2 linked regions of the Nitratidesulfovibrio vulgaris str. Hildenborough genome follow. Each later gene encodes a partner of the first gene's protein in a complex. Links are inferred from orthologs where the notes say so. Each region holds a gene or a part of one and is shown in the gene's direction. Other genes may lie near its edges.

Region 1 (9,254 bases):
ACAACCAGGGCCGCGACATCCTCTCGGCCATGCTTTACGGGATGCGCGTTTCGCTGGTCATCGGCCTTGGCGCCGTGGCCCTGCAATCCGTCATCGGCATCTTCGTGGGTCTCGTGTCCGGCTACGGCAGCAAGCGCATCGACTCCATCCTCATGCGCGTGGCCGACGTGCAGCTTTCGTTCTCGTCCTACATGGTGGCCATCTTCTTCGGCGCCATCCTGCAGATGGTCGTGGGCGTGGGCCGCTACGAAGAGGTGGCCGTGCCCTTCCTCATCTTCGTCATCGGCCTTTCGGAATGGCCCCAGATAGCGCGTACCGTACGCGCCTCGGTGCTGGCCGAGAAGAAGAAGGAATACGTCGAGGCGGCGCGCGTCATCGGCCTTCCGGCACGGCGCATCATGCTGCGGCACATCCTGCCCAACACGCTCACCCCGGTGCTTGTCATCTCCACGGTGCAGGTGGCCAACGCGGTCATGAGCGAGGCGGCCCTGTCGTTCCTGGGTCTCGGGATGCCGGTCACGCAGCCTTCGCTCGGTTCGCTCATCAAGTCGGGCTTCCAGTACTTCTTCAGCGGAAGCTGGTGGATAACGCTCTTCCCGGGCATCATGCTCATTCTGCTGGTGCTGTCCATCAACCTGCTCGGTGACTGGCTGCGCGACTTCCTCAATCCCAAGCTTTACAAGGACTAGCCATGGAAGCGTTGCTCGACGTCCAGAACCTCACCGTCAAGTTCGCTCTCCGCGACGAAGCGCTCACCGCCGTGAACGACGTCTCGTTCACGCTGGGCCGTGGCGAACGTCTCGGACTTGTGGGCGAGTCGGGAGCGGGCAAGTCCGTCACCGGCTTCTCCATCATCAACCTCATCAGCAAGCCCGGCTTCATCGCCGGTGGCTCGGTGCTGTTCGAGGGTAACGACCTCGTCACCACCGATGCCGAAACGCTGCGTGACATCCGCGGCAACCGCATCAGCATGATCTTCCAGGATCCCATGATGACGCTGAACCCGGTGCTCACCATCGGCTCGCAGATGGTGGAGACGATTCTCGCGCACCAGAAGATGAGCCGCCGCGAGGCGGAAGAGATCGCCCTCGACAAGCTGCGCAAGGTCTACATCCCCTCGCCCGAGAAGCGGCTCAAGCAGTACCCGCACGAGTTCTCCGGCGGCATGCGCCAGCGCATCGTCATCGCCATAGCCCTGCTCACCTCGCCGAGCCTCATCATCGCCGACGAACCGACAACGGCCCTCGACGTGACCATTCAGGCCGAGATCATGGACCTGCTGCTTGAACTGTGCGAGTCCGAGAAGATGGGTCTCATCCTCATCACGCACGACCTCGGCGTGGTCTCGCAGGTGACGCAGAAGATAGCCGTCATGTACGCGGGCCGCATCGTGGAGATGGGCGAGACCGCGCGCATCGTGGCCGACCCGCAGCACCCCTACACCAAGGGGCTGCTCGCCGCCCTGCCGCAGGGCAACAGCTGTGGCGGGGGCTGCGTGGGCAAGCGGCATCGCCTGAACCAGATTCCGGGTGCCATGCCCAGCCTCTCCGAGATCGCGCACGGCATCTGTCCCTTCCACAACCGTTGCGAGCTGTGTCAGGACGTGTGCCGCACCTCGCGGCCGCGCCTCCTGCCCAAGCGCAACGGCGGACTTGTGGCGTGCCACCTGCTGGACTAGCGGAGTTACGATGCAACAGAAACCTCTTCTCAACCTGCGCAATGTCGTCAAGCACTTCGACATCTCCGGCGGCTTTCTCGACCAGCTCAGGCTCACCGGCTCCGGCATCGTCCGCAAGCGCACTGTCGTCCATGCGGTCAACGACGTCTCGTTCACCATCAACGAGGGCGAGACCCTCAGCGTTGTCGGTGAATCGGGCTGCGGCAAATCGACCCTCGCACGCACGGTCATCGGCCTGTACCGCCCCAATTCCGGCGAAATCCACTACCGTGACCGGCGCATCGACCACCTCTCCGACACGGAGATGCTGCCCTACCGCACCCGCATGCAGATGGTCTTCCAGGACCCTTACGCCTCGCTCAACCCGCGTATGCGCGTGAACCAGATTCTCGAAGAACCCATCCGCTTCCACAACCCCGGCATCGGCGAAGGCGAAGTGCTCGACAGGGTCGCCGCCGTCATGGAACAGGTGGGCATCAACCCTGTGTGGGCCACGCGCTATCCGCATGAGTTCTCGGGCGGGCAACGCCAGCGCATATCCATCGCCCGCGCCCTTGCCGTCGACCCCGAGTTCATCGTGGCGGACGAACCCATCTCCGCACTGGACGTCTCCATTCAGGCGCAGGTGCTGAACCTGATGATGGACATGCAGGAACAGCGCAACCTGACCTACCTGTTCATCAGCCACGACCTCTCGGTGGTGGAGCACATCTCCACCCGTGTGGCGGTCATGTACCTCGGTTCACTGTGTGAACTCGCCACCAGCGAAGACCTGTTCGGTTCACCGCGCCACCCGTATACGCAGGCATTGCTCTCCGCCATTCCGCGTATCGGGCAGAAGGGCCTGAAGCACATCCGCCTCTCCGGTGACGTGCCCACGCCCATCAACCTGCCTTCGGGCTGCGTCTTCCACGGTCGCTGCCCCCACGCCGACAAGCGCTGCATGAACGAGGTGCCCCGCGCCCTGCCGCAGCCCGGCGGTGCTCTGGTGGCATGTCACGCCGTGGAGGAAGGCCGCATCTAGCTGCGCGCCTCGCGGGTTGCCCCGTGACTGCCCCCCCATAAAGACAAACGAAGGGCCCGCATACATGCGGGCCTTTCCATTGAGCGACACGAAGTCGCACCCGCACGCTGTGGGCCACGTGGCATCCCCTGCCGGGGGGTACGACCTGCCGGGGATACGCTAGGCCAGCGCCGGGCTTAAGTCATGTGTTACGCCCCCCCGCAGGCTACGCACCGCCCGCGGCACCGGAGCGACACGCCATCTGCTGCCAATACCCCGTAATCCCTGAACCGTACGCAGGGCCCCTACCTCTCATGGCACCTGCCAGCATGGCGGCAGGCGCTGCACTGTGCCTCATCGCAGGCCTCGGCCCGCACAAGTACCTCGACGACATGGGGAATCTGGCCCCGCAGGATATCTTCGACGACCGTGGCGCGCGCCTGTGCCTGCTCCATGGTCATATGCCGGGGCAGCACGAGATGCAGGTCGACATGGATGTCCCGGCCCGACCTCCATGCCCGGATATCATGCGTTGCAATCCCGTCATCCTGCTCATGGCGTCTGAGGACATCCTCGATACGCAGCAGCAGCTTCTCGTCGCGCTCGTTCATGAGTCCACGCACCGCCTCCCTTACGAGCCCATACCCCGCTCCGAGGATGTGCAGGGCCACGACGCATGCGATGGCCCCGTCGAGCCACAGCCATCCTGTGGCATGGACGAGCAGCAAACCCGCAAGCACCCCACCGGTCGTGTACACGTCAGTTATGATGTGCTTACCGTCGGCAACGAGTGCCAGCCTGTCTTCGCGCCGTCCCACACGGATGAGATAAAGGCCGAGAACGAGGTTGATGGCAGAGGCGACGACCGATAGCCCAAGGCCGATGTCAAGCTGCACCATTGCGCGCGGTTCGATGATACGAGGCGCCGCTGCGACGATAATGCCCAGTGCGGCAACAATGACGAGAGCCCCTTCGAAGAACACGGCGAAGAACTCGACTCGCCCATGCCCATAGGGATGGCGCCTGTCCGGCGGCGTCTGCGCCACATACAGGGTCCACATGGTAAAAGCACTCGCCACCACATTCACGATGGACTCGAATGCATCCGACATGAGTGCCGCTGAATCTGTCACGAGATACGCGAGCATCTTCAGGACGAGGATGCACACACCGCACACGAGGGACAAGGCGATAGCCCTGCGCTGTTCAGACATCATCCGTCGCACATCCTTCCGCAGTCAAAGTGAATGGTGGCCTGCTCGTGCCATGCGCCCGTATCAGTCCGTCGGAATCGCCACGTCGTCATCATCGAACTGCCCGCCAGTTGCCCCGGGATGACAGGCAATGCAGTTCGCCAGCCCGCCTACACTTTCCCTGGTCAGCACGGCAGCCCCGATATCGCGATGCTTGTGCCTGATGTAGGGCACTTCCGTGATGCGCGACACGTTCCCATCAGACATGGAACGGGCGATCTTCCGGCCCAGTTTGGTGCCGGACCTGTCGGCCGCGTTATCGGAAAGATAGGCGGCGACAGCCTGCTGCTGCGCAGGAGACATCTCGACCACCGTCCCGAAATGGTCGCTTGCTGAACCGACGATGGATGCCCATCCCTCATGCGCCAACAGTACAGCAGGGTACGCCATGTGGCACCCTCCGCAAGATTTCACATAAACATCAGGCATTTTTGACACAGTTGACCATGCATGTCGTTCCCCATGCCTATCGTGTCTTCCGTCATCAGCATATGCATCAACGTCAAAACCGTGCAGACAGGCAAGGGAGCCTGTCAGGACAGTGAATATGATACCACATTGCAATTTCATGCCAATGCGATGCACTACTCAACTCCTATCGATGATAATCATTGCCATGAAGAAAAAGAAAGTGATTATCATGACAACATCAAAGCAGATATTGCATCAGTAGCACTGCACTCACAGTACACATCAAGCGTCGCGACACGCAATGACTTTCGGCATTATCATCACACGGCAACGAGCCACCTTGGCGCAAGCGAAGCCTGATTGCAGAAACGGGATACAGAGATGCGTCACCTGCGCCCAAGGCTTGTGCCCCTTGCATGTCACCCCCTGCCGGTATATGGTAGGGAGATTGCTGACCGGCGCGTACCGAGGGCGGCCCGCTGGCGCAATCGCGGGCGGACGGCATCTCCCCCGCGCCCCCTTCCGTGGGCGTTCGCCTCCTTCCGCTTCGTACCGTCAGGATTTCTCCGCCTTGCAGCCCCGCGGACAACCTTTCACCCCACACGAAGCGACATGCCCAAACGCACAGACTTGAAGCGGATTATGGTCATCGGGTCCGGCCCCATCATCATCGGGCAGGCCTGCGAGTTCGACTACTCCGGCACACAGGCCGTGAAGGCCCTCAAGGAAGAGGGTTACGAGGTGGTGCTGGTCAACTCGAACCCCGCCACCATCATGACCGACCCCGGTCTCGCCGACCGTACCTACATCGAGCCCATCGAGCCCGAGACGGTGGCCGCCATCATCCGCAAGGAGCGTCCCGACGCGCTGCTGCCCACGCTGGGCGGGCAGACGGGCCTGAACACGGCCCTCGCGCTGGCGGCCTCCGGTGTGCTGGATGAATGCGGCGTGGAGCTCATCGGCGCCAACCGTGCGGTCATCGAGAAGGCCGAAAGCCGCGAGCTGTTCCGCCTTGCCATGGCCAACATCGGCCTCAAGGTGCCTGCCAGCGGCATCGCCCGTTCCATGGACGACGTGCGTCGCCTCGGAACGGAGATGCCCTTTCCGCTCATCATCCGCCCCGCGTTCACCATGGGCGGCACGGGCGGCGGCATCGCCTACAACATGGAAGACCTCGAAGAGATCGCCTCGCGCGGTCTCACCGCCAGCATCACCAGCGAGGTGATGATCGAGCAGTCCGTGCTCGGCTGGAAGGAATACGAGATGGAGGTCATGCGCGACAAGGCCGACAACTGCGTCATCATCTGCTCCATCGAGAACTTCGACCCCATGGGCGTGCACACGGGCGACTCCATCACCGTGGCCCCGGCACAGACCCTGACCGATGTCGAGTACCAGATGATGCGTGACGCCTCCATCGCCATCATGCGCGAGATAGGCGTCGAGACGGGCGGCTCCAACGTGCAGTTCGGCATCAACCCGGACAACGGCGACATGGTGGTCATCGAGATGAACCCCCGCGTGTCGCGCTCCTCCGCTCTGGCATCCAAGGCCACGGGCTTCCCCATCGCCAAGATCGCCGCCAAGCTCGCCGTGGGCTACACCCTCGACGAGATACCCAACGACATCACCCGCGAGACGATGGCCAGCTTCGAGCCGACCATCGACTACGTGGTCACCAAGATTCCGCGCTTCACCTTCGAGAAGTTCCCCGGCGCACGCGACGAACTCACCACCGCCATGAAGAGCGTGGGAGAGGCCATGTCCATAGGCCGCACCTTCAAGGAGTCGCTCCAGAAGGGGCTGCGCTCGCTCGAGGTGGGCGCACCGGGCCTTGGCTCGCGCTTCCGCGACAAGCTCCCCGAACATGAGGAGATCGTCGCCAAGCTGCGCACGCCGAACTCGCGCCGCATCTTCTACGTCCGTCTCGCCATGCTCTCGGGCATGACCATCGACGACATCCATGAAATCACCAACATCGACCCGTGGTTCCTGCGCCAGATGCGCGAACTGGTCGACATGGAAGGCGACCTGCGCGACTTCGCCCTCGCCAACTCCATGACCCCCGACAATGGCGAACTGGTGACCCTGCTGCGCCGCGCCAAGGAATACGGATTCTCCGACAGGCAGCTGGCCGAGATGTGGAAGCGGCCCGAATCGGACGTACGCGCCCTGCGCGACGCCACGGGCATACGCCCCACCTATTACCTCGTGGACACCTGCGCCAGCGAGTTCGAGGCCTACACCCCCTACTACTATTCCACCTACGAGACGGGCCACGAAATCGAGGCCGAGTCGCGCCGCAAGGTGATCATCCTCGGTGGCGGCCCCAACCGCATCGGGCAGGGCATCGAGTTCGACTACTGCTGCTGTCACGCCTCCTTCGCGCTGAAGGAGATGGGCGTGCAGGCCATCATGGTCAACTCCAACCCCGAGACGGTCTCCACCGACTATGACACCTCCGACCGCCTGTACTTCGAGCCGCTCACCTTCGAGGATGTCATGCACATCATCGAGGCGGAGAAGCCCGACGGCGTCATCGTGCAGTTCGGCGGACAGACCCCGCTGAACCTCGCCGTACCGCTGCAACGCGCAGGCGTGCCCATTCTCGGCACCTCGCCCGACGCCATCGACCGCGCCGAAGACCGCGAACGCTTCCAGGCGCTCATCCACAAGCTCGACCTGCGCCAGCCCGCCAACGCCACGGTCATGAACCTCAGGCAGGCCATCGCCGGCGCCAACTCCATCGGCTACCCCGTGGTGGTGCGTCCCAGCTACGTGCTGGGCGGGCGCGCCATGGAGATCGTCTACGACGAGGAACAGCTGACCTCCTACTTCCAGAACTCGGTGGGTGAAGCCCCCGAGCACCCCATCCTGCTCGACAAGTTCCTCGAGAACGCCACCGAGGTGGACGTGGACGCCCTCTCCGACGGCACCGACGTCTACGTGGCTGGCATCATGGAACACATCGAAGAGGCGGGCATCCACTCCGGCGACTCGGCCTGTTCAATCCCCCCCTACAGCCTGCCCTCGTCCATCACCGACGAGATTTCCCGCCAGACCGTGGCCCTCGCCAAGGAACTGCGCGTGGTGGGCCTCATGAACATCCAGTTCGCGGTGAAGGACGGCGTCATCTTCATCCTTGAAGTCAACCCCCGCGCCTCGCGCACCGCGCCCTTCGTCTCCAAGGCCACAGCCGTGCCGCTGCCGCGCCTCGCGACGCAGGTGATGCTCGGCAAGACCCTGAAGGAACTCGACCCGTGGTCCATGCGCCGTTCGGGCTACGTCTCCGTGAAGGAGTCTGTCTTCCCGTTCAACCGCTTCCCCGGCGTGGACATCCTGCTTGGCCCTGAAATGCGCTCCACCGGTGAAGTCATGGGCATTGCGCCCACCTTCGAAGAAGCGTACCTGAAGGGCCAGCTTGCGGGCGGACAGCGTCTGCCGCAGCAGGGCAAGGTGTTCATCTCGGTCAACGACCGCGACAAGACGCTGGTGCCCGACGTGGCGCGCATCTTCGCCGACCTTGGCTTCGAAATCGTGGCCACCGCCGGTACGGCGAAGCTGCTCAAGGAGCATGGCGTACCCACGACCCACGTCAACAAGGTCTACGAAGGGCGTCCGAACATCGTCGACATGATCAAGAACGGCGACATCGCCCTCGTGGTGAACACGGCATCGGGCAAGCGCACCGTGCAGGACTCGAAGTCCATCAGGCAGGCCACACTCATGTACGGCGTGCCTTACAGCACCACGGTCTCCGGGGCGCGTGCCATCGCCAAGTCCATCGCAGCCAGCCGCACCTGCGGCGTGAACGTGAAGAGCCTTCAGGAATACTACGGCCTGTAGGCCGTCATTCCTGAAGAAGGGGGAGCCATGATCCGGCATTACTGCGGCATCTTCGGCATCTACAACCATGCCGAGGCCGCCCGTCTTTCCTACTTCGGCCTCTACGCCCTGCAACACCGCGGGCAGGAGAGCGCCGGCATCGTGACGTGGGACGGACAGAAACTGCGTGAACACCGCGGCATGGGTCTCGTGCCCGAGGTCTTCAACGAACGCCACCTCGGCAAGGAACTCAAGGGCGACATCGCCATCGGGCATATCCGGTACTCCACCACGGGCGCGTCGCTCATCCGCAACGCGCAGCCGTTCATCGTGCGCTACAAGGGTCTCGAGATCGCCATCGCGCACAACGGCAACCTCGTGAACACGCTGGAATTGCGGCGCGAACTGGAGGAACAGGGCTCCATCTTCCAGACCTCCATCGACAGCGAGGTGTTCGTGCACCTCATCGCCCGCAACCTCAACGGGCATACGCTCGAAGAGGCCGTCATGGCGGCATGCCGCAAGGTGAAAGGGGCCTACGCCCTGCTCATCCTCGCCAACAACAAGCTCATCGCCGTACGCGACCCGCACGGGTTCCGTCCGCTGGCGCTGGGCCGCGTGGCGGGTGCGCATGTGTTCGCGTCCGAGACGTGCGCCTTCGACCTGCTGGAAGCAGAGTTCATACGCTCGCTCGACCCGGGCGAGATGGTGGTCATCGAAGATACGAAGGTGCAAAGCTACAAGATTGAGACCGAAGCCCCCACACGCCAGTGCATCTTCGAGCTCATCTACTTCGCACGGCCCGACTCGCTGGTCTTCGGTGAAGACGTGTACCAGTGCCGCAAGCGCATGGGGCAGGAACTGGCCCGCGAATCGGCCCCCGATGTGGACTTCGTGATGCCCTTCCCGGACTCGGGGGTCTACAGCGCCGTCGGCTTCGCGCAGGAGTCGGGGCTGCCCTACGAACACGCCATGATCCGCAACCACTATGTGGGGCGCACCTTCATCCAGCCCTCGCAGGACATGCGCGACTTCAGCGTCCGGGTGAAGATCAACCCGGTGAAGAGCATGATCAAGGGCAAGC
Region 2 (8,480 bases), 3.1 Mb from region 1 along the record:
GCGTATCTCGCGGGTGGTCCGGAATTCCACGGCGGGATAGCGTTCCATGGCCGATTCGAGCCGCCACGGGTTGGGGGCGAGATAGGCCAGTGCTCCCTCGGCGTCTATGGCGAGTTCGGCGGAATAGTAGTCGCAGAATTCGGCGAACACCTTGCGGTCGTTGCAGTGCAGCCACCGGGCGGTGTGGATGGAGCACGGTTCGTAGGCCGCCTCGACGGAGTATTCGTCATGCAGGCGCGAGATGATGACGTCGAACTGCAACACGCCCACGGCACCGAGGATGTAGTCGTTGTTGACCTGCGGCCTGAAAAGCTGCACCGCGCCCTCTTCCGCCAATTGCTCCAGGCCCTTCTGCAACTGCTTGGCCTTGAGCGGATTGCGCAGCCGCACTCGGCGGAAATGTTCCGGCGAGAAGCTGGGGATGCCGGTGAACTTCAGCTCTTCCTTCGATTCGGTGAAGGTGTCGCCTATCTTGATGGTGCCGTGGTTGGGGATGCCGATGATGTCGCCGGGGAAGGCCTCTTCGACGCCCGACCTGTCCTGCGCGAGGAATATGGTGGCATTGGCCACGGTCACGTCCTTGCCCACACGGTGATGGCGCAGCTTCATGCCGCGGGTGAACGTGCCTGAGCAGATGCGCATGAAGGCCATGCGGTCGCGGTGGGCCTTATCCATGTTCGCCTGAATCTTGAACACGACGCCGGTGAAGCTCTCCTCATGCGGAGACACCTCGCGCGTGATGGCCGGGCGAGGCCGAGGGGCGGGGGCGAGGTCGACGAAGTTGTCGAGCAGTTCACGCACGCCGAAGTTGTTGATGGCGGAACCGAAGAAGACGGGGGTCTGCTCGCCCCGGAGGTACTTCTCGCGTGAGAACGGCGTGCCCGCCTCTTCGAGCAGGGCAAGGTCCATGCGCAGGGCGTCGGCCTGCGGCCCGAGATGTTCGTCGAGCAGCGGGTCGTCAAGGTCGCGGATGAGGATGCCTTCCTGAATGCGCCCGTGGTGGCTGGCCGAGAAGAGATGGAGTTCGCGCTTGAGCAGGTTGTAGGTGCCCTTGAAGTCGGACCCCATGCCGATGGGCCACGTGAGCGGCACGCATTCGATGCGCAGGTTCTCTTCGATGTCGGCCATGACATCGAGCGGCGGCAGACCGTCGCGGTCGAGTTTGTTGATGAAGGTCATGACCGGGGTGTCGCGCAGGCGGCATACGTCCATGAGCTTGCGGGTCTGTGCCTCGACCCCCTTGGCGACGTCGATGACCACCAGTGCCGAGTCCACGGCGGTGAGCACGCGGTAGGTGTCTTCGGAGAAGTCCTGGTGGCCCGGCGTGTCGAGCAGGTTGACCATGTGGTCGCCGTAGGGGAACTGCATCACGGAAGTGGTCACCGAGATGCCGCGTTCGCGTTCCATGGCCATCCAGTCCGACGTGGCGTGACGACCCGACTTGCGGGCCTTGACCGCGCCAGCCATCTGGATGGCCCCGCCGAAGAGCAGCAGCTTTTCGGTGAGGGTTGTCTTGCCTGCGTCGGGGTGGCTGATGATGGCGAAGGTGCGCCTGCGCGCCACTTCACGTTCGAGTCTGGTGCTCACGTGTGATGCCTTCCATAGAAAGATGCGGAATGAAGGGGGGCCGGACGGGGTGCCCGGTGGCGGCGTTATGCTACAGCCGGGCCGCGCGGTCAAGGCTGTGACGAGGCTGCGGCATGGCGGGCTCATGTCAAAAAGTCTTTGTTGTCAATGTGATGGATGTTTTTTGCTGCGGGGTCTTTCCGAAAGGGCGTGAAGTTGTTATGTTCCATAAGTTTCAGGGCGACATGTCCTGCCGCTGGCGCGGCGGGGCGATTTCAGGGCCCGCGCATCGCGCCGGGGCATCCTCGCCCAGCACCCCGAACCAGCACAGTTCCGCAGATGAGCGCACCCCGAACCTGCTACGGCATCATCCCAGCGCGCTACGCTTCGTCGCGCTTTCCGGGCAAGCCCCTTGCCGAGATCTTGGGCAGGCCCATGTTCTGGCATGTCTACGACAGGGCACGGCGTTGTGCGGCCTTCGACGAGGTGGCCCTCGCCACCGACGACGCCCGCATCGCGGACGCCGCGAATGTACTCGGCGTCCCCTGTGTCATGACGGCGGAGCATCACCCGAGCGGCACCGACCGGGTACACGAGGCCGCCATGCGCCTCGGCGTGCCCGATGACGCGGTGGTGGTCAACATACAGGGTGATGAACCGGCACTCGACCCGCGCATGCTCGACCAGCTTGTGGCCCCGTTCGCCGACGCATCGGTGCGCGTCGCCACGCTGGCCATGGCCCTGTCAGCCCAAGAGGCGCAAAGCCCCGACAGGGTCAAGGTCGTGGTCGCCGCCAACGGCGATGCCCTCTATTTCTCGCGGGCGGACATACCCTTCGTGCGCGACGGGGATGTCGGGGGCGATACCGCAGGGCGTCTCGGCCATATCGGGCTGTACGCCTTCCGCATGGAGGCGCTGCGGCGTTTCACGCAGCTACCGCCTTCACGACTTGAACAGACTGAGAAACTCGAACAGCTGCGGCTGCTCGAGAACGGTATAGCCATTCGTGTGGTGCCTACCACCTACCGTACCCACGGCGTGGACAGGCCCGAAGACATCGACGTGATCATCAACCTGCTGAGGGAGAACGACGGATGAGAGCATTGCTGGCACTGGAAGACGGCTTCGTGCTTGAGGGACGTTCCTTCACCGGCCCCGGCGAGACGGGGGGCGAGGCGATCTTCAACACCGGCATGACCGGCTATCAGGAAGTCCTTACGGATCCTTCCTACGCAGGGCAGATGGTCTGCATGACCTATCCGCTGGTGGGCAACTATGGCGTTACCCGCGAGGACATGGAATCGGGCAAGGTGCACGTCGAGGCGTTCATCGTCAAGGAATGCTGCAAGGTGCCCTCCAACTGGCGTTCCGAGATATCGCTGCCCGACTACCTCAAGCGGCACGGCGTGATGGGCATCGAAGGCATCGACACGCGGGCACTCACGCGCCATCTGCGCATCCACGGTGCCATGCGGGGCGTCATCTCCACGCAGGAGACCGACCCGGCGCGTCTTGTCGAACGCGCTCGTGCCCTGCCGTCCATGGAGGGGCAGAACCTCGTCACCCGCGTCGCCCCCGCAGCCCCCTATCGCTGGGACGGTGAGCGTCCGCAGGCCGTGACCCTCGAACCCGGCGGTTGCGCATGGGTCGGCAAGGGGCCGCGTCTCGTGGTGTACGACTTCGGCATCAAGTGGAACATCCTGCGCCTTCTCGCCCAGCAGGGCTTCGACATGCTGGTTGTGCCCCCGTCCTTCAAGGCCGCTGACGTGGCGGCGGTGGGCGCACAGGCCGTCTTTCTCTCCAACGGCCCCGGCGACCCGGCAACACTGAAGGATGAGATCGCCGAAATCGCGAAGCTGGCGCAGACCTACCCCACGGCGGGCATCTGTCTCGGGCATCAGCTTCTCGGCCATGCCCTTGGCGGGCGCACCATGAAGCTCAAGTTCGGTCATCATGGCTGCAACCACCCCGTGAAGGACCTCACCACGGGGCGCATCGAGATATCTTCACAGAATCACGGCTTCTGCGTGGACATCGACAGCCTCACTGACGTAGAAATCACCCATGTGAACCTCAACGACGGCACCCTTGAGGGATTCGCCCATAAGACGAAGCCCGTCATCGCCGTCCAGCACCACCCCGAGGCGAGCCCCGGCCCCAACGACAGCCGGTACTTCTTCGCCCGGTTCAGGAACATGGTGCGTGAGGCGGCAGGCTGCTAAAGCCGCACACCGTCCGCGACGAACGCGGGCGATGAAGCAACGGGGGAGAGATGTCGGCTGAACTGACGAGGGCGCGGCAGCAGTTGTCGCAGATTCGGGGCTACCTGCGGCAGGGAAAGGTGATGCCCGCCGCACAGGCATTCCAGTCCGCGCTGGTCATCGTGCTGAAAAGTCCGCTCATGCGTGCCGAACGTGAAGAGTTCGAACGCATGTTCGCCGATGCGGCCCATCATCTGAACAATGATGCCGGGTTGCGTGCGCTCTTCCCCCTCAAGATCGAATATCTGCCGGGTTCCGAGAAGGAACTGCTGGACATCATCCGTGAGCTGGTGACGGCGGTGAACAACGCCGCCGTCACCGAGGCTCAAGAGCAACTGGCTGCGCTGGACGCCCGCAAGGCCGCAGGTCTCGAACAGGGGCAGGCGCATCTTGACGCGCAGGAGTTCGATGCGGCAGCCGCCGTTTTCCGCCAGCTTTCCCACGAGTTCAAGGACGACCCGCAACTGCGTGGCGAGATAGGCGAGCGCTTTCTCAAGGCCGGGCGCTACGAAGAGGCCTTCGACTACCTCGCGCAGGCCCTCGACCTGAGCCCCGAATCCATCCATCTCTACAATCGTATCGGCATCGCACTGCGTCGTCTGGGGCGGTTCGAGACCGGCGAGAAGTACTACCTTCGGGCCCTGCAATACGCCGGGCACGATCCCAACCTGCTCTTCAACCTCGGGCGTCTGTATGTCGACTGGCAAAGGTGGGACAAGGTCGCCAAGGCCGCAGCCGCAGCCTTGCGGGTGAATCCGGCCTTTGACGAGGCGCGCAAGATGCTCGAGTTTGCGGAGCGCAAGCTGCAACGATAGCCGTGCTGGGCATGACTGCGTGCACGCGATTCGCCGGGGGGCCTTCCATGCGTCTGCCACGCTGCCACGGGCCGCTTCTGCGCGGTCTCAATCTTCCATGGGCCAAGGCCCTCGGGGGAGGGGTGACGCGTGAGTACGGCACAGGTGAGATTTTCCACCAGATGGGCGACCGGGTCGATGCCCTCCACTATGTCCTCGAGGGGCATGTGGTGGCGAAGGCGGTCACCCCGGAGGGCGTCGAACGCTATGTGCTCGGTTTCCTGCCCGGTACCATCTTCGGGCAGTCCCCGTTCTTCAACCGGGCCCCTGCCGAGACGCTATTCGTGAGTGTGGGCCATACGGTCGCCGTGGCCCTTGGCCGTGACTACATCTACGGCGAAGTGGCGCAACGCCACCCGTCGTTGCTGCTCAACCTGCTGGAAAGCGATGCCTATAGGCACCGGGTCTTCGGGCGGCACATCGCCGATGCCACGTTACGCGACCTTGAAACCCGCCTGTGTCGTTTTATCCTGCACCTCGTCACCGAGGCTTCCGACCCCGTGCCCGTGGAACAAGCCCTGACGGATGCGGCGGCGGAGGTACACCCCCGCACCGGAGACGAAGGGGCGGAGGGGCCCGCCGACTGCCCAGCCCGTTGCCATTCGGGTGCATCCGCGCTTTTCTCCCATCCCGGACTTACGCATGAGGATGTCGCCCGGTATCTCGGGCTGCACCGTGTCACCGTGAGCAACCTGCTTGGCGGGTTGCGGCGGGCTGGCGTGTTGGGGCAGTTCAACCGCAAGGTCATCGAAGTCTGCGACGGGGCTGAACTTGTCGCGCGTGCCGGAATGTCCGGTGACGGAGACCGTTGGCCGTAGCGCCCCACAACGCGCCATAGCCCCGACACGGTGAGTCTGGGGTTTCCACAAGCCCCTTCCCGCCACCACAAGGGCAGATCGCTCCCGTATGAATCCCATGCCTCCATCAGGTCTTGGGTCGAGTTGCGTCCGTGGCACCGCCTGCCGCGGTCGTCCCGCTTTTGCCGTCGCACTGTAGCCCAGGCTACGGAACCGCTCGTCGTGAGCCGCTACGGATGGACAGGCGGCTTCGCCGCGGGAGGAAACATGCACGATGCGACGACGTTACAGTCCGTAGATACGGACTTGCTCATCATAGGAGGAGGAACGGCCGGGCCCATGGCTGCCATCAAGGCCAAGCTGCGCGACCCGGCATGTGATGTGCTGGTGGTGGACAAGGCGACGGTGCGCCGTGGCGGTTCCATCTGTCGTGGCATGGACGCCTACAACAATGTGGTGGTGCCCGGCGTTGCCGATGTGGACAGCTATGTCGAGTCCATCCGCGCCATGAGCGACGGCATCTTCGACGAGAAGGTGAACCGCGTGCTTGGCGAACGTAGCTTCGAAGTCCTGCGCGACCTCGAAGAATGGGGCGCGGCCACGTTCCCGCGGGATGCGGCAGGTGGCTACATCGTCGAGCAACTGCATCCCTTCGGGCGTTTTCTCGCGGAGATGCGTGGCGACATCAAGCCCGTCATGGCGAAGAAGTGCCGTGAACTCGGTGTGCGCACGATGGACCGCACCATGGCGACGCGGCTGCTCACTCATGAAGGGCGGGTGACCGGTGCCGTGCTGCTGGGCGTGCGTACGGGCGAGGTGACCGTCTGCCGCGCCAAGGCGGTCATCATGTGCACCGGCAGTCAGGGGCGATTCGGGCTGCCCGAGACGGGCTATCTGTTCGGTACATTCGACTGCCCCTACAATGCAGGCGAGGGCTGGAGCATGATCTACGAGGCGGGTGGCGACCTCGTGAACTTCGAGTTCCTCGACCACACCGCGCTCATCCGCGATTTCGAGGGGCCGGGGCACTCCACCTTCACGCGCCACGGGGCGTATCTCATCAACGCCCTCGGCGAGCGGTTCCTGTTCCGCTACCACGAACTGGGCGAACACGCCCCCAGCGGACTGCGCGCCAAGGCCATGCAGGCGGAGATAGGCCTCGGCCACGGGCCGCTCTATTACGACCTGCGTCACCTCTCCGACGAGACCAAGACCATCATCAAGGACGGTCTCTTCTCCTGCGAACGTCCCACCGAGAAGGCCTTCTTCGAGCTGAAGGGCATCGACATCGGCCTGCAACCCGTCGAACTGGTGCTCGCAGGGCCGCATCTGTGCGGCGGGCATGGGTTGACGGGGGCACTCGTGGACGAATGGGGGCGCACCACCGTTCCCAATCTCTACGCGGCGGGCGATGTGGCCTCGACAGGGCTCGGCTTCGTCGGGGCGGCATGGGTCTTCGGTGGCCTCGCTGCCGAACACGCGGTGGAACGCATGGCCGACATCCCCGCCCCGGTGGTGGATATGGCAGATGTCCATGCCGAAGTGGCGCGTATCCGTGCCCCGCTGGGTGGCAACCCCGTGAATCCCCCGCTGCCACAGCCGCCGTTGCACAACGACGAGGGCAACGACCCGCGTGAGGTGGAATACAAGCTGCGTCGCCATATCAAGCCATTGCTCGACTCCCCCAAGCACGCCAGCCGGCTTCGCGACCTTCTGGGCAAGATGGCGGCGTTCAGGGCCGACATCGACCGCATTCGCGTGACCGACTGGCACGATGTCATGAAGGTGCTGGAGATACGCTCCATCGCCGATTGCATGGAATTCTCCGCTCGCGCTTCGCTGTTGCGGGAGGAAAGCCGATGGGGGATGCCCCATACCCGGCTCGATTTCCCGGAACGTGACCCCGCATGGAACGGATCCTATGTGGTACTGCGCCGCGGCGCGGACGGCGGCATGGTGGTGACACGGCAACCCGTGCGAAGCGCCTAGCCGCTTCGGTGCATTTACAGGAATCGAGGAGAGAGGGTCATGCCCGTAGCCATAGACAAGGAAGCCTGCACGAGGTGTGGGCAGTGCGAACGTGAATGCCCCGGCGATGTGCTGCGCATGGACCCGGAGACGGGCTATCCGTACAACGCTCACATCGATGATTGCTGGTACTGCGGCGTGTGTGAGGTCGAATGCCATTTTGGCGCCTTGCGCATGACGTTTCCGGTGATGGTTGTGTAGCGGGGCGGCTGTCTGGGGCGGCTGAGAACGATGCGCCAGCCCTGGCGGCAGATGGCCCCGATGATGATACGAGGTCGCTCCTTCGACGGGCACCGTGATGCCCGCCACGGGACGGCATGAACGCCAACCATGGAATCGGCCACGCATTCTCCCGGAACCGTCCCGGAAGAGGGTGTCGGCCACTGGAGCCTACATGGACACCGCCGCCAGACCGATGGAGCGCAGGCCCTCTACGGCCTATGCCCTCGCAACATTCTGCATACCGGTCGCCGTCATCCTGTACGGCACCGTGGTCATGGCCATCCGTCCCCCGGTGCTGCCTCTCATCGCCGCGGTGGGCCTCGCCGCCCTCATGGTCATGCGGACGGGCTACCGCTGGAACGAGTTGCAGCAGGGCATGTTCGAAGCTCTCGGCAGGGTTCAGATTGCCGTCTTCATCCTTGTTCTGGTGGGTATGCTCATCGGGGCGTGGATAGCCTGCGGCACCATCCCGCTCATCATCTACTGGGGGCTGCGGCTCATCGCGCCGGAGAGTTTTCTGCTCTCGTCCTTCGTGCTGTGCGGCGTCGCCTCCATCGCCACGGGCACCTCGTTCGGCACCATGGGCACGCTGGGCGTCGCCCTGCTTGGCGTGGGCGAGGCCCTCGGCTTTCCGGCAGCCATGACCGTGGGGGCTGTGGTCTCCGGGGCGTACCTCGGAGACAAGATGTCGCCCGCTTCGGACTCCACCAACATCGCCGCGTCGGTCTGCGAGGTTGACCTCTTCGACCATA

What was found.
Region 2: the proteins of carB (region 1) and carA are in contact, whole or in part, in a solved structure (PDB 1KEE), measured with the Escherichia coli proteins. The link is inferred for Nitratidesulfovibrio vulgaris str. Hildenborough from one-to-one orthologs.

What each region holds. Positions count from the first base shown.
Region 1 is NC_002937.3:198,798-208,051, reverse strand. Bases 4,620-8,391 are described here. They hold carB (carbamoyl-phosphate synthase large subunit), read left to right. Parts: upstream 4,620-4,957; coding sequence 4,958-8,191; downstream 8,192-8,391. Other genes in these bases: purF (amidophosphoribosyltransferase), read left to right, coding at 8,219-8,391; DVU_RS16740 (hypothetical protein), read left to right, coding at 4,620-4,705. Also shown: DVU_RS00815 (ABC transporter permease), read left to right, coding at 1-689; DVU_RS00810 (ABC transporter ATP-binding protein), read left to right, coding at 692-1,678; DVU_RS00805 (ABC transporter ATP-binding protein), read left to right, coding at 1,689-2,702; DVU_RS00800 (cation diffusion facilitator family transporter), read right to left, coding at 2,987-3,898; DVU_RS00795 (diheme cytochrome c), read right to left, coding at 3,959-4,363; more of DVU_RS16740, read left to right, coding at 4,385-4,619; more of purF, read left to right, coding at 8,392-9,254. UniProt on the Escherichia coli protein: Large subunit of the glutamine-dependent carbamoyl phosphate synthetase (CPSase).
Region 2 is NC_002937.3:3,257,667-3,266,146, reverse strand. The notes cover bases 1,727-4,724. They hold carA (glutamine-hydrolyzing carbamoyl-phosphate synthase small subunit), read left to right. Parts: upstream 1,727-2,660; coding sequence 2,661-3,788; downstream 3,789-4,724. Other genes in these bases: DVU_RS14640 (Crp/Fnr family transcriptional regulator), read left to right, coding at 4,690-4,724; DVU_RS14645 (tetratricopeptide repeat protein), read left to right, coding at 3,839-4,642; kdsB (3-deoxy-manno-octulosonate cytidylyltransferase), read left to right, coding at 1,906-2,664. In the rest of the region: DVU_RS14660 (peptide chain release factor 3), read right to left, coding at 1-1,587; more of DVU_RS14640, read left to right, coding at 4,725-5,499; DVU_RS14635 (fumarate reductase/succinate dehydrogenase flavoprotein subunit), read left to right, coding at 5,746-7,467; DVU_RS14630 (4Fe-4S dicluster domain-containing protein), read left to right, coding at 7,507-7,707; Na+/H+ antiporter NhaC, read left to right, coding at 7,901-8,480. UniProt on the Escherichia coli protein: Small subunit of the glutamine-dependent carbamoyl phosphate synthetase (CPSase).